Regions from separate parts of the Cupriavidus sp. 22TCCZM01-5 genome, predicted to be linked through region 1. Evidence: riboswitches for the same ligand, from Rfam matches in the RefSeq annotation. Region 1 holds a riboswitch; the other holds the start of a gene.
The links. Region 1 has a riboswitch for glycine ahead of AC3FNH_RS09240 (D-amino acid dehydrogenase). Riboswitches for the same ligand answer to the same signal wherever they lie in the genome.
Positions count from the first base shown of each region.

Region 1 (3,404 bases):
CGAACTGCGCAACACGCTGGAGCGCCTGGTGATGATGCACGACGGCGGCGAAGTCGATGCGTCGATGCTGGCCCCGCTGCTGGGCCGGCGCGCGGTCACGGCGCCGGCCCCTGCGTCCGCCCCGGTGCCCGCGGCGAGCGATACGCCGGCGCCACCGGGCTACGCCGACGCCATGGCGCAGTACGAGGCTGCCTACCTGTCGCAGGCACTGGCCGCTAGCCGTGGCAACGTACCGCGCGCTGCCGCGGCCATCGGCATCAGCCGCGCGGCGTTCTACAAGAAGCTGGTGGCGCACCGCGCGGCCGGGCGCATGGCGCCGGCCGGGGTGACAGAGGACTGAGGGTCAGTGAAGCGGATGGCTCGCGGCGATGGTCTGGGCGATCATCGCTGCCGTGGCGGCCGACAGCGTCCAGCCCAGGTGCCCGTGTCCCGTGTTGTAGAACACGCGCGTGGCGCGGCCACGCGAGACCCGCGGCATCATGTCGGGCATCATCGGCCGCAGGCCGGCCCACGGCACCGACCGCGAGGTCTCGATATCGAAGTTGCGCCGTACCCATGACACCAGCGGCGCTATGCGGTCCGCACGGATATCGCGATTGTCGCCGTTGAATTCCGCGGTGCCGGCAACGCGGAAACGGTCGGCCCCAAGCCGGCTGGTCACGATCTTGGCGCTTTCGTCGAGCAGGCTCACGTACGGCGCGTTCTTCACGCTGCGCTCGTCATCGAGATGCACCGTGATCGAATAGCCCTTGACCGGATAGACATTGAGCCGGTCGCCAAGCATGGCCGCGATATGGCGGCTGCCCACGCCGGCGCACACCACCACCGCCGTCCCCGCGATCTCGCGTTCGCCCCCACCCTGCCCCGAAGCCACGGCGGCTTCCGACGCGGCCACGCGCATCGTGACGCCATCCTTGCGCAGGTCCACCGACTTCACGTCCACGCCATGCACGAACGTCACGCCGAGCCGCTCGCACGCGCGTGCGAGGCCGCGCGTGAACTTGTGAATGTCGCCGGTGGAATCGGACGGCGTGTAGTACCCGCCGTAGTAGTTGCCCTGCAGCGTCGGCTCGATCGAACGGATCTCTTCCGGCGTGACGGCATAGCGTTCCAGGCCGCCTTCCACCAGCATCTGGTTGGTGCGGCCCGCGGCCTCGAAGCTGGGACGGTCGTGATAGAAGTGCAGGATGCCGCGGCGCTCCAGATTGAAATCGATCTGCTCGCGCTCGGCCATCTCGAACAGGCGCTGGCGCGCGGCAATGGCCAGGCGCGTGGTCTCGATGGTGTTGGCGCGGTAGTTGCGCAGGTTGCCGACGAATTCACCGAGCCACGAATACTTGTGCCACGACGGGCGCGGGTTGAGCAGCAGCGGCGCGTCGCGCCTCATCATCCATTTTAGGCCCTTGAGCAGCGTGCCGGCATTGTTCCAGACCTCGGCGTTGCATGCGGAAAGCTGGCCGCCGTTGGCGAACGAGGTTTCCATCGCCGGATAGTGGTGACGGTCCAGCACGGTAACGCGATAGCCCTGTTTCGCGAGGGTATAGGCGGTCGTGACGCCGGTAATGCCGGCGCCGATGACGAGCATGTGAGACATGACAGATTGTCCTGAAGCAAGGATGAATTTGACCGTTGCCGGTCCCCTGCCCCATCTGTCCGTGGTACCTGAGAGCTTGGACATGGCCTGGCCATGCCGTCCCCTTCGGTGGGCGCGAAGCGCCTCTCTCCAGATCTTTACTTGCGACGCCACAGTCCTCGGTGCCTGAGAGTTTCCGGGGCGGTTGCTCCGTCGGCGCCGGACCCGCCTGGCGGCGTTCCGGTCTCTCCTGCGAGGTCGCACGGCGCCGGGGGTTGGTCCGGCGCCGCTTTGCGGCAGGCTTGGAACCTGGCCGCATGGCGATGATATCTGGAAGTGCCCGGGCGCGGGGAATCGGGTTATCCCTAGCAACGCCCAGGCCAAGGCCCTCAGATCACGCCCTGCGCCAGCATCGCATCCGCGACCGAAGTTCCCCGACAGTCAAAACTGCTGCAACCAAATGCGCGGCATCGCTCGCGGCCGGCGGAAATGACAAGGGCGGCCTCATGGCCGCCCTTGTCGAGGCACCCCGCTCCCTTGCGGCAGCGGGACCGGCAAGATGACTCGCCTGCCTACTACTCGATCGTGATCTTGCCCTGCTCGATCACCGACTTCCAGCGCTTGAGCTCCTGGTTCTCGAATTGCACGAACTGCTCGGGCGTATTGGCCACCACCTCGAAGCCGCTTTCAGCCAGCTTGTCGCGCATCTTCGGCTCGTTGAGCGCGCCGACCAGCGCGCCGTGCAGGCGGCTCTTCACGTCGGGCGGCAGGCCGCGCGGCGCAGCGACACCTTGCCACGAATAGACTTCCACGTCCTTCACGCCGCCTTCTGCCATGGTCGGCACGTTCGGCAGCACCGCCGCGCGCTTGTCGGACGTCACCGCCAGCGCGCGCAGCTTGCCGCTGCGGATATGCTGGATCACCGCGTTGATGTTCTGGAACGACACATCGACTTGTCCGGCGAGCAGGTCGGAGATGGCCGGCGCACCGCCCTTGTACGGTACGTGCAAACCGTCGGTGCCGCTCTTCTGCCAGAACAGGGCCGCAGTCAGGTGGTCCGACGAACCGGCGCCCGAGGTCGCGAAGGCGACCTTGCCCGGGTTCTTCTTCATGTAGCCGACCAGTTCCTGCATGGTCTTGGCCGGGAAGTTCGGGTTGGCCACCAGCACATTGGGCGCGCGTACTGCCACGGTGAGCAGGTCGAAGTCCCTGGCCGGATCATAGGACAGGTTCTTCTGCAGGAACGGATTCACCGCATAGACGCCGATCGACGCCACCATCATGGTGTAGCCGTCCGCCGGCGCGCGCTTGACGAAGGTCGCGCCGATCGCGCCCGTCGCGCCGGGCCGGTTATCCACGACAAAGGGCTGGCCCAGCTTCTCGTTGAGCGGCACGGCCAGCATGCGTGCGATGGTATCGGTCGAGCCGCCCGCGGGGAACGGCACCACCACCGAAACCGGTTTTTGCGGCCAGGCCGGGCTGGCCGCCGTGGCCGCGCCGCTCGCGACGGTCACGGCCGCTACCGCTGCCAGGACCATGCCCGCGCCGGCACAGCGGCGCAGCAGCGTGGAAAGATCGATCATTGTTGTCTCCTGTTGAGGTTTGATTGGTCGCTGCCTGCCGGGCCAGCCGACGCGTCCCTTAGCGGACCATGCAGGGCGCCTTGTTGTCGAACTTCCAGCCCGGGATCAGGAACTGCATGGCGATCGCGTCGTCGCGCGCGCCCAGGCCCTTTTCCTGGTAGAGCGCATGAGCGCGTGCCAGCGCCTCCATGTCGAGCTCCACGCCGAGGCCCGGCGTTTTCGGGACCTGCACCATGCCGCCTTCGATC
Region 1 covers NZ_JBYOJR010000007.1:93,426-96,829, forward strand. Annotated here, with positions in the region: gene AC3FNH_RS09235 (sigma-54 interaction domain-containing protein) at 1-340, shown strand, start outside; gene AC3FNH_RS09240 (D-amino acid dehydrogenase) at 344-1,594, opposite strand; glycine riboswitch at 1,737-1,836, opposite strand; gene AC3FNH_RS09245 (Bug family tripartite tricarboxylate transporter substrate binding protein) at 2,149-3,156, opposite strand; gene gudD (glucarate dehydratase) at 3,215-3,404, opposite strand, start outside.

Region 2 (3,404 bases), on a different contig from region 1:
CTTGCCCACTTCGGGCAGTTCCAGGAAGACGATGTCGCCCAGCGCGTCCTGCGCATGGTCGGTGATGCCGATGGTCAGGGTGCCGTCGGCTTCGACGCGCACCCACTCGTGCGACTCGGTGTATTTCAGGTCAGCGGGGAAATTCATGAGGGTTCTCCGGATTCAGATTTGTTCTTGATTCGGGCGCCTGCCATCGGTGGATGGTGCAGGCGCGACGGGCGACCGTTGTGGTGGGCCGGGGCGTTGCCGCCTCAGCTCACGAGTGCCTTGCCATTACGCACAAACGGCAGTTTAACCACAGTCGCCGCGAGTTTGCGGTCGCGGATCTCCACCTGGACGGTATCGCCGACCGCCACGCCCATCGGCAGGCGTGCGAAAGCGATCGACTGCGACAGGGACGGACTGAAGGTGCCGCTGGTGATTTCGCCGTCACCGGCCGCGGTGATGACCTTCTGGTGGGCGCGCAGCACGCCGCCCTTGTCGCGCAGGATCAGGCCCAGGAACTGCTGGCGCTGGCCGGCGGCGGCGAGTGCCGCCTTGCCGGTGAAATCGCGCTCGCTCTGCAGGTCCACGGTCCAGGCCAGGCCCGCGTCCAGCGGCGAGACGTTGATGTCCATGTCCTGGCCATACAGGTTCATGCCGGCTTCCAGGCGCAGCGTGTCGCGCGCGCCGAGCCCGGCCGGGCGCACGCCCGCGGCATCGAGCTTTTCCCAGACAGCGGCAACGCTCTCGGCGGGCACGACCAGTTCGAAGCCGTCTTCACCTGTGTAGCCGGTACGCGCGACCATGATCTCGCCGATAGCAGGATCCTGCACCACGACGGCGTTGAAGGGCTTGAGGGCGTCGGAAGGCTGAGTGGACGGGAAGGCGCTCCACACCTTGGCGCGGGCATTCGGGCCCTGCACGGCAACGATGGCCAGCGGCAGCACGCCAGCCGGGGCCACGTCATCGCGGCGCGGGGTGATGGTCACGCCGCTGCCGGTGGCGTCATTGCGCGCGCCGATCCATTCGATATCGCCGAGCGCCGTGCTGGCATTGACGACCAGGCGGAAGCGGTCCTCGGCGAAGAAATATACGATCAGGTCGTCGATCACGCCGCCTTTCTCGTCGAGCATGCACGAGTACAGCGCCTTGCCCGGGGTCTGCAGCTTGTCGACGTTGTTGGCCAGCAGGCCGCGCAGGAACGCGCGGGTATTCGGGCCCGCCAGGTCGACCACGCACATGTGCGACACATCGAACATGCCGGCGTCGCCGCGCACCGCGTTGTGTTCTTCGATCTGGGAGCCGTAGTTGACTGGCATGTCCCAGCCGCCGAAATCGACCATGCGGGCGCCGAGAGCGCGGTGGATGGCGTTGAGGGGCGTGGCCTGGAGCGTCATGGGAATCCTCGGGGGCAATCTCGGTTGCGAAAACGAAAAAAGGGTCATCCGCCGCAACGCTTGCTTCGCCCGAATGGCGTCGCAATCCGCTGCGGCGGATGACCCCTCTGTCCTCGATACCTGAGAGATTACGAGGCGGCTCTGCCTGATGGCAGGCCCGGTCCTCGCGCGCCCCTTCGGTGGGCACGCTCGCCATCTTAATGGCGGGTGCCGCTCTCCAGAGTGCGGCATGCATCGTGTGCATGTTGCATGCCGATCCGAACGGTCCGTGGTGCCTGAGAGTTTTCGGGTGATACCCCTTCGGCGGCGCAATACTGTGCGCGCTCTCCCGGTCGGATGCGCGCAATGTACGGGAGGGCCCTGCCTTTGTCAACGCGGCAGGCCCGCCCGCTTTCGTCACCCCTTAGCGGTGATGGTGGTTGTCGTCCGTGACCACGTTGCCGACCACGCCGCCGAGCGCGGCGCCGCCGAGGGTACCGACCGCACTGCCGTTGGTCAGCACGGCGCCGCCCACGCCACCGGCGGCCGCACCGATTGCGGTATTACGTTGCTTTGGCGTCATATCGGAACAACCGCCCGCGAGGGCCGCTACTGCCACGCCTACCAGTGTCGCCTTGCCAAGGGCTCGTAGAGTTCTCATGATTGGCTCCGGAAGTGACTTCAAACAGGCCCGGGACGGATCGGAATCCCTCCCGCCTACTCATTAGAAACCGCGATGTGCCGCCGGTTTTGGGACTTACCAAGTGTTACCCCGGTAACATGCGCGCCAAGCAAATACCGGTTTCCGCTGACAGAACCGCCGCTGTCGCGCGTGTTAACATGGCCGGCTTCGCGCCGGCCGCCGACATGCTGCGGCATGTTGCGTACCAGGCGCCTCCGCCGCCCCGCCCACGTCAGACACATCCCACGCATGACCCACGGCCTGAATGCTGCCCAATCCGAAGCCGTCCGCTACCTGGACGGGCCCTGCCTCGTCCTTGCCGGCGCGGGTTCGGGCAAGACGCGCGTGATCACGCAGAAGATCGCGCACCTGATCGAAGACAAGGGCTTCGAGCCGCGCCACATCGCCGCCGTCACGTTTACGAACAAGGCGGCCAAGGAGATGCAGGAGCGCATCGGCAAGCTGATGGAGGGCAAGACCACGCGCGAGGGCAAGCGCCTGCCGCTCAGGCAGCTCACGGTGTGCACGTTCCACTCGCTGGGTGTGCAGATCCTGCGCCTGGAGGCCGAACACGTGGGCCTGAAGCCGCAGTTCTCGATCATGGATTCCGACGACTGCTTCGGCCTGATCCAGGAGCAGCTTGGCACCACCGACAAGAAGCTGATCCGCGGCGTGCAGAGCACCATCTCGCTGTGGAAGAACGGCATGGTCGATCCGGAAGCGGCCATCGCGCAGGCCGCCAATGCAGACGAGCACCAGGCCGCGCTGGTCTACCGCAACTACGTGGCCACGCTGAATGCCTACCAGGCGGTGGATTTCGATGACCTGATCCGCCTGCCGGCCGAACTCTTCGCGCGCAATGAAGCGGTGCAGCTCAAGTGGCAGAACCGCCTGCGCTACTTCCTGGTTGACGAATACCAGGACACCAACGCGTGCCAGTACCAGCTGCTGAAGCTGCTGGCGGGCGGGTCGCACCTGCGCGCGCCGGCGTTCACCGCCGTGGGCGATGACGACCAGGCCATCTACGGCTGGCGCGGCGCCACGCTGGACAACCTGCGCTTGCTCCAGACCGATTTCCCCGACCTCAAGGTCGTGAAGCTCGAACAGAATTACCGCTCGACCGTGCGCATCCTCGAAGCGGCCAATTCGGTCATCGCCAACAACCCGAAGCTGTTCGACAAGAAATTGTGGAGCGAGCACGGCATGGGCGACCCGATCGCCGTGCACCCGATGAACGACGAGGAGCACGAGGCCGAATCCGTGGTGTTTCGCCTGTCAGCGCACAAGTTCGAGCGCCGCGCGCAATTCCGCGACTACGCGATCCTGTATCGCGGCAATCATCAGGCGCGGCTGTTCGAGCAGAT
Region 2 covers NZ_JBYOJR010000010.1:49,033-52,436, forward strand. Annotated here, with positions in the region: gene gcvH (glycine cleavage system protein GcvH) at 1-147, opposite strand, end outside; gene gcvT (glycine cleavage system aminomethyltransferase GcvT) at 252-1,379, opposite strand; glycine riboswitch at 1,477-1,610, opposite strand; glycine riboswitch at 1,632-1,720, opposite strand; gene AC3FNH_RS12135 (YMGG-like glycine zipper-containing protein) at 1,783-2,019, opposite strand; gene AC3FNH_RS12140 (UvrD-helicase domain-containing protein) at 2,290-3,404, shown strand, end outside.
Region 2: linked by a shared signal. The riboswitch ahead of gcvT (glycine cleavage system aminomethyltransferase GcvT) and the one ahead of AC3FNH_RS09240 (D-amino acid dehydrogenase) in region 1 are both predicted to bind glycine.